DNA from 2 places in the Massilia sp. GCM10023247 genome. Region 2 is predicted to be linked to the other one. Evidence: predicted binding sites of a transcription regulator. Region 2 holds the regulator's gene; the other holds the start of a gene.
What was found. The regulator LexA, encoded in region 2, represses DNA repair genes until DNA is damaged. The targets are predictions, from matches to a motif close to ACTGTATNNNNATACAGT.
Positions count from the first base shown of each region.

Region 1 (3,402 bases), 170 kb from region 2:
GCTGCACCGGCACCCAGGTGTTGGCGACTTCGGGCCGGTAATCGGCTTGCGGCAGGGCTTGCAGCACGTTGTCTGCCCCCAGGCGGGCCACCAGCAGCTCGAGCATGCGGACCCGGTCTTCCTCGCTGCCGCCGGGCTCTGGGAACAGCGATTCGCTCGGCGGCGCCATCGGCTGCAGCTGGGCCGCGTCGAGCGCGAGGCCGATCACCGGGGCTTCGAGCACGAGTTTCGCCAGGCGCTCGCGCAGCAGGCGCACCAGGTGCTCGTCGCGCCAGGTCGGCTCGCCCAGCGCGATCTCGACCGGGGTGGGCGGGCGCGCCACCCTGCCCCGCTCGTGCTGGAGCAGGAGCGTGATGCGCTCGACCGCGAGCTGGCGCGCGCACAGCCAGCCGGTCAGCTGCTGCACCAGCCGCTCGGCGCCGAGCAGGCATTCCTCGGCGTTCTCGATGCGGTCGAACAGTTCGATGTTGGCATGGAAGCTGGTGGGCGCTTCGATCCATTCGAACAGCTCGGGCGCCATGCCATAGGCGGCATCGAGCATGTCGAGCAGCGCGCGCCCGCAGCGCCGCTGCAAACCCGGCCGCGGCAGGCGCCGCAGCGCGCCCAGGTCGGCGCAGCCGATGCCCTCGAACCAGGCGGCATAGGCGCGCGCCGGCGGCGGCAAGGTGCTTGGCAAGCGGTCGAGCCGGCGCGTGAGCGAGGCGATCGTCAGCACGCGCCCGGCGCGGCGCCGCGCCAGCAGCCAGCTGCCGCGCGCGGTCGGCGCGCAGCTGAGGAAACCGGAGAAGCCGAGCGCGCGCAGGCTGGCGCGCACGCGCCGGCACAAGGCGCGGATGCCGCCGAACAGGCGCAGGCTGGCGCCGATGTCGAGCAGCAGCGTGGACTCTTCGGCCTGGGCCACCTGCGGCGTGTACTGCAGCAGCGCCATCGCCACCGCATGCAGGCTTTCCGCTTCGCGGTCAAGCGAGCGCTCGACGATGCGCGCCTCGGGCATGAGCATCAACACCCCGCCGCGGCGCATGCCGACCTGGACCCCGGCCGCGCAGGCGCGCGGGGATGCCGCCAGCACGCGCTCGTGCTCGAGCACGACGCAGCCCGCGTCAGTTGACCAGTTCGGGCTGAAGACCTCGAGCGGTAACCGGGGCAGGTGCAGGCCGATCCACAGGCGCATGGCGTTGGAGTAAAGGAGGAGTGAGTGGCAGGAACAGCGGCGCATCGCGCTGCGGTCCCCGGCGTTTGACGAAACCGATGTCGAGCCCGCCGGCGGCAGGCCGCAAGGCCAGCCGCAGGGGCGCGGGCGAGGAATCCTGGGCACTGGCGAGCGGACGCATCATGAAGAACAGGGTTTCGCCGCATTGCGCCGCCAAATGCAGGCGGCGCAGGCTCTCGCCGCGCGCATGGTTGGCCCAGAACAGCAGCGCCCCGCAACTGCCGCTGCGCAGCACCTGCTCGGCGGCCCACAGCGCATCGGCCCCGCGCTCGGCGCGCAGCCAGATCAGCTGCGAAGGCGGCACGCCGAGCGCGGCCAGCGCCAGCGCCTGCGGCGGATGGGGCGGCTGCAACAGCACGATGCGGCGCGCGGCCGCCGCCGCCAGCGCCGGGCGCAGCAGGCGCATTTCGCCGATGCCGGGCTGCTGCAGCAGCAAATCGATGAGGGTGCCGGTGGGCCAGCCGCCCCCGGGCAACTGCTTCGACAGCGCCGGATGGCCGCTGTCGACACAGCGCGTGCCCGCATGCGCCAGCTGTGAGGCGCGCCACAGCGAAGGATGCAAATCTTCCGGCGCAGCAGTGTTTTTTGAACAAGACATAGATGGGGCGCAATGCCGGGGCAATGCAAAAGTACTGGATGTTTATACAGTACTCGTTTGTTCAGCTTTTGGCAAGATGTGGATGGTTTGAACACATGCGGGCTGCGACGGCAAACAGGGTCCGCACATTACAATTTCATACTATTAATAATTACTATGCATTAATAATATAGCTACTGAAAACTTTTGAATTGCTCGTCGGCCTGCTCGATCGATCTGGCTTACCTGTACCGGAATGTTGTACTAGACTTATTCCAGCCGCCGCAGTACGTGGTCTACAGGCCGAGCGCGCGCAGTCGGCTTTCCTGCCTGACTGGGCCTTACCAAGACAAGGAGCCCTCTTTCCATGAACACCCTGCGCCTCCTGGCTGTATCGGCCCCGCTCATTCTCTCCGCCTGCGCGCTTACCAGCCAGGTGCCGGCTCCGCCAGCACGCCCGGCGGAGCCGGCCAGCCTGGCCGGTACCGCATGGCAACTGGCCGAGATCCAGTCGATGGACGACGCACAAGGCACGATCCGCCCGGCACCCGACCGGCTTTACTCGATCCGCTTCGCGGCGGACGGCAGTGCCGCCTTCCAGCTCGACTGCAATCGCGGCAGCGCACGCTGGACGGCTACACCGGCAGCCGGATCGGCCGGCGGCACGCTGCAGTTCAGCACGGTCGCCCTCACCCGTGCCATGTGCGCGCCGCCCGCGCTCGACACACGCATTGCGCGCGACCTCGAGTCCGTCCGTTCCTACTCGATGCGCGACGGCACCCTGTCGATGAGCCTGATGGCCGACGGCGGCATCTACCGCTGGACGCCGATGGTGGGAGCCGCGCCCGCCCCTTGAGCAGCCGCAGCACGGCATTCGAAGGACGGCTTGCTGTATCATCCCGTCCTCGCAAACGAAAGCCGCACATGCTCATCATCACCATCAAGCAGGGCAAGGAAAAAAGCATCCTTGCCGGCGACCCGTGGATCTACGTCTCCGCCATCGAGAAGGTCGACGGCAAGCCGCAAGAGCGCAACAAGCCGGGCTCCACGGCCATCGTGCAGTCTTCCAGCCGCCAGTTCCTGGCGCGCGCCGCCTACAACGCCAAGTCGCAGATCGCCGCCCGCGTCTGGACCCTGCGCGAGGACGAGCCGGTCGACCATGCGATGATGAAGCGGCGCGTGCAGGCCGCCGTGGCGCGCCGCGCCGCTGCGCTGCAGGCGGCCGATCCGCAGGCCCTGGTGCAGCTGGTCGACGGCGAAAAGGACGCCTTGCCGGGCCTGCTGGTGCACGGCTATGGCGGCACCGAGGGCTACCTGGTCTGCCAGTTCAATGCCGGCGGCGTCGAGATGTGGAAGGTGCCGATCGTGCAGGCGCTGCTGGCCGCCACCGGCTGCCGCAACGTCTACGAACGCTGCGACCAGCTGCTGCGCAAGGGAGAGGGCCTGCATGTCCTGTCGCGCGCCCTGGTGGGCGAGGAGCCGCCCCAGCGCCTGATGGTGCGCGAGGGCGGCAGGCTGGCGCCGATGGACATCCGCACCGGCTTTACTTACCCGCGCTGAGCGCGGGCGCACCCGGATTACAGGGCCGGGATCAGCACCTTGTCGATGACGTGGA
Region 1 covers NZ_JBHSIB010000007.1:196,458-199,859, forward strand. The annotation lists gene ACFPAH_RS04565 (Y-family DNA polymerase) at 1-1,171, opposite strand, end outside; gene imuA (translesion DNA synthesis-associated protein ImuA) at 1,101-1,808, opposite strand; gene ACFPAH_RS04575 (META domain-containing protein) at 2,155-2,643, shown strand; gene ACFPAH_RS04580 (SAM-dependent methyltransferase) at 2,712-3,347, shown strand; gene ACFPAH_RS04585 (fasciclin domain-containing protein) at 3,365-3,402, opposite strand, start outside.
Region 1: imuA (translesion DNA synthesis-associated protein ImuA) is a predicted target of LexA. The motif match lies at 1,842-1,859, and genes of this name have one in related genera.

Region 2 (3,402 bases):
ACGGCGATGGTGATTTCAGCCACGACGTCGGTGTGCAGAGCGACAGCGACTGGATGCTCGCCGGTGGTCTTCAGCGGGCCGGTCGGCAGGCGAACTTGCGCCTTTTCGACTGCGAAACCTTGCTTGGTCAGGGCTTCGGCGATGTCGAAGTTGGTGACCGAACCGAACAGGCGACCGTCAACGCCGGCCTTCTGGGCGATGGTGATGGTCATGCCGCCCAGCTTGTCGCCTTGGGCTTGCGAAGCGGCCAGCTTTTCGGCGGCTGCCTTTTCCAGCTCGGCGCGCTTGACTTCGAACTCGGCCACAGCGGCCTGGGTGGCGCGGCGGGCCATCTTTTGCGGGATCAGGAAGTTACGTGCGTAACCGTCCTTGACCTTGACCACGTCGCCCAGGTTGCCGACGTTAACAACTTTTTCCAAAAGGATAACTTGCATATTTTTCTCCAGAAAATTCGGACTGTACGGCGCTGATTAGGCGTTGTGCAGGTCGGTGTACGGCAGCAGCGCGAGGTAGCGTGCGCGCTTGATCGCGGTGTCGACCTGGCGCTGGTAGTGCGCCTTGGTACCGGTCAGGCGTGCCGGCATGATCTTGCCGTTTTCCTGGACGAAGTCCTTCAGGGTGTCGACGTCTTTGTAGTCAACCTGTTCCACGTTTGCAGCGGTGAAGCGGCAGAACTTCTTGCGCTTGAACAGCGGGTTCTGCTGTTTGCGCTTCAGTTTTTCTTTGGCTTTGTTTTTGTCGAACTTTTTACCGAATGCCATTTGAGGCTCCTGTATCTAAAAGGTGGGCCGCTAACTCTTCTTTAAGCGGCGGCACTGAAATCAATGATGTGAAACACCAGGGCTTTGCTGTTGCGGTTCTTCCTGGCCAAGAATCCCGTGAACTGGTGCGCCGCGCCGAGTTCGGCACTGGCGAAGCGGCCCGAAATTTCTCCCGCGGCGAACGCGGCAATTTCGAACTCGACCAGTCTCGCTATTCCTGCCTCGACCTGCTGCGAACTGTGCAGCAAGATTGCCGAGACGACCGGCACGCCGGCGGGGGTGTAGCGCAGTACGTCGCGTTCAGCAATCGTTGCGACGACTTGTAACTGGTTCACTTCCTGTTCACGATTCCTGGCAGAAGAATTTAGGCAGCAGCTGGGGCCGGGGCTGCAGCAGCAGCCGGGGCTTCTGCGCGGTGGCTCTTGGCTGCGTCTTCACGCTGGACCGACTTCATCATTGGCGACGGAGCGGTTTCAGCCTTCTTCATCTTCACGGTCAGGTGACGCAGCACGGCATCATTGAACTTGAATGCGGTTTCCAGCTCGACCAGGGTCTCGTTGTCGCACTCGATGTTCATGCAGATGTAGTGTGCCTTCGGCAGCTTCTGGATCTGGTAAGCCATCTGGCGACGGCCCCAGTCTTCCACGCGATGGATGTTACCGCCGCGCGCGGTGACGCTGGCCTTGTAACGCTCGATCATCGCCGGGACTTGCTCGCTTTGGTCCGGGTGGACGATAAAAACGATTTCATAATGACGCATGCAACACTCCTTAAGGACGTTTAAACAAATGCCCACCTCGGCGTCAAGACGAGTGTGGGAAGGGAAAGCCGGCAATTATAACGTGATCCGACCGCCAGCACAATCGCCTAGGGGCGTCGCCCCGCCGCCACAGCTTCCCGCAGGGAAATCGTACAATTTCGGCGATTTCCCTTGCTTTTGCCGAAATACTGTACAAAAATACAGTCTGAATCATTAACCCGTGGCAGATCCATGCTCAAGCTCACTGCAAGGCAACAACAGATCCTTGACCTGATCAAGGAAGCGATCGACAACACCGGCTTCCCGCCCACGCGCGCCGAGATCGCCAAGGAATTGGGCTTCAAGTCGGCCAATGCCGCCGAGGAACACCTGCAGGCGCTGGCCCGCAAAGGCGCCATCGAAATCGTCTCCGGCACCTCGCGCGGCATCCGCCTGATCGGCGCTTCGCTGCCGGCACCGGTGCCGCACGTGCCCGCGGCCCTGCTGATGTCGCTGCCCCTGGTCGGCCGGGTCGCTGCCGGTTCGCCGATCCTGGCCCAGGAACATGTCGAAGCGACCTACAACGTCGATCCGGCCATGTTCGGCGCCCGCCCCGACTTCCTGCTGAAGGTGCGCGGCTGGTCGATGCGCGACGCCGGCATCATGGACGGCGACTTCCTCGCCGTGAAGAAGATCGACAGCGCCAAGAACGGCCAGATCGTCGTCGCCCGCATTGGCGAAGACGTCACCGTCAAGCGCTATCGCAAGACCGGCGAACTGATCGAACTGCTGCCGGAAAATCCGGACTTCAAGGTCATTCGCGTGGAACCGGGCGACGAGTTCGCGCTCGAGGGCCTGGCGGTCGGATTGATGCGCAGCTGGCACTAAGCTGGCACTAAGCTGGCACTGCGCCGGCATGACGCTGGCTTGGACCGGCAAGGACAAAGGCGGCGTTCGCGGGCGTTTTGCCAGCTCGGCCGCGTGGCCTGCGTTACCTCCCCACCGGCGCGTAATTATTCTTGCGCGCCTCGATGTCTCTCGCCCTCTCCTGCGATGGCTTGACGCCGACGATGGCGTTATGCTCGGCGACATATGCTTCGGTCGCACTACGCCACGCAGCGACGTCGGCCAGCACCAGTTTTGAAGTGACACGCGCTTCTTCCGACAGGTTCTCGCCGATGACCGCGAGCCGCTTGTTGGCACGCTCTGTTTCGGCGGCGTTCAGCAGCTTGACGATATCGGCCGGGATCCGCTGCACCAAGGGCATGGACGCGTTCAGGTTGGTCACATAGCCGTTGTAACATGCCTGCCAGGTTGCGATACTGGCCGATACGCGCTCGATGTCGACGGTTTGTTTCGACATCGCGGGAATGCGCGGGGCCGGGCAGTTGAATTGCCCCTCCTTCAAGTCCTCCCCCTCGTAACCCTCGACCCAGTGGGCGATGTCCGCCTGACGGGCCTTGCGCTGCCCCATGATATCGAGCGATGCACTCGCGACCGCATTGCCCTTCGCTGCCGCCTTGCGGAACCAGGCCTCGGCCTTGGCCTCGTCGACCGCTCCTGCCTCACCATACCAATACATCTGGCCCAGGCGCTGCTGCGCCTCGACATTGCCCGCGTTGGCAAGCTTCGTATAGGCCTGTAGCGCTTCAGGATAGGATTTCTTCGCAAACAACGCGTTCGCGTCGAGCAAAGGATCGGCGTAAGCCGCGGAACAGAACAGCAGGCTGGTTGCGAAGAGGAGGCGCTTCATGGAGGTCGAGGTGAGGGAAAGGAACATGGTACCGCGAATGCTCCCTCCACCTCAACTTTCCTGTCTTCGATTTAGCGTCCGGTTGCCGGCGGCGGGCTCACCGGTTGCGGAGTCATCGACGGATACTTGGTCTGGCGTTCGATTTCGTT
Region 2 covers NZ_JBHSIB010000007.1:30,185-33,586, forward strand. The annotation lists gene rplI (50S ribosomal protein L9) at 1-434, opposite strand, end outside; gene rpsR (30S ribosomal protein S18) at 471-761, opposite strand; gene priB (primosomal replication protein N) at 803-1,096, opposite strand; gene rpsF (30S ribosomal protein S6) at 1,126-1,521, opposite strand; gene lexA (transcriptional repressor LexA) at 1,753-2,388, shown strand; gene ACFPAH_RS03895 (tetratricopeptide repeat protein) at 2,492-3,280, opposite strand; gene ACFPAH_RS03900 (tetratricopeptide repeat protein) at 3,325-3,402, opposite strand, start outside.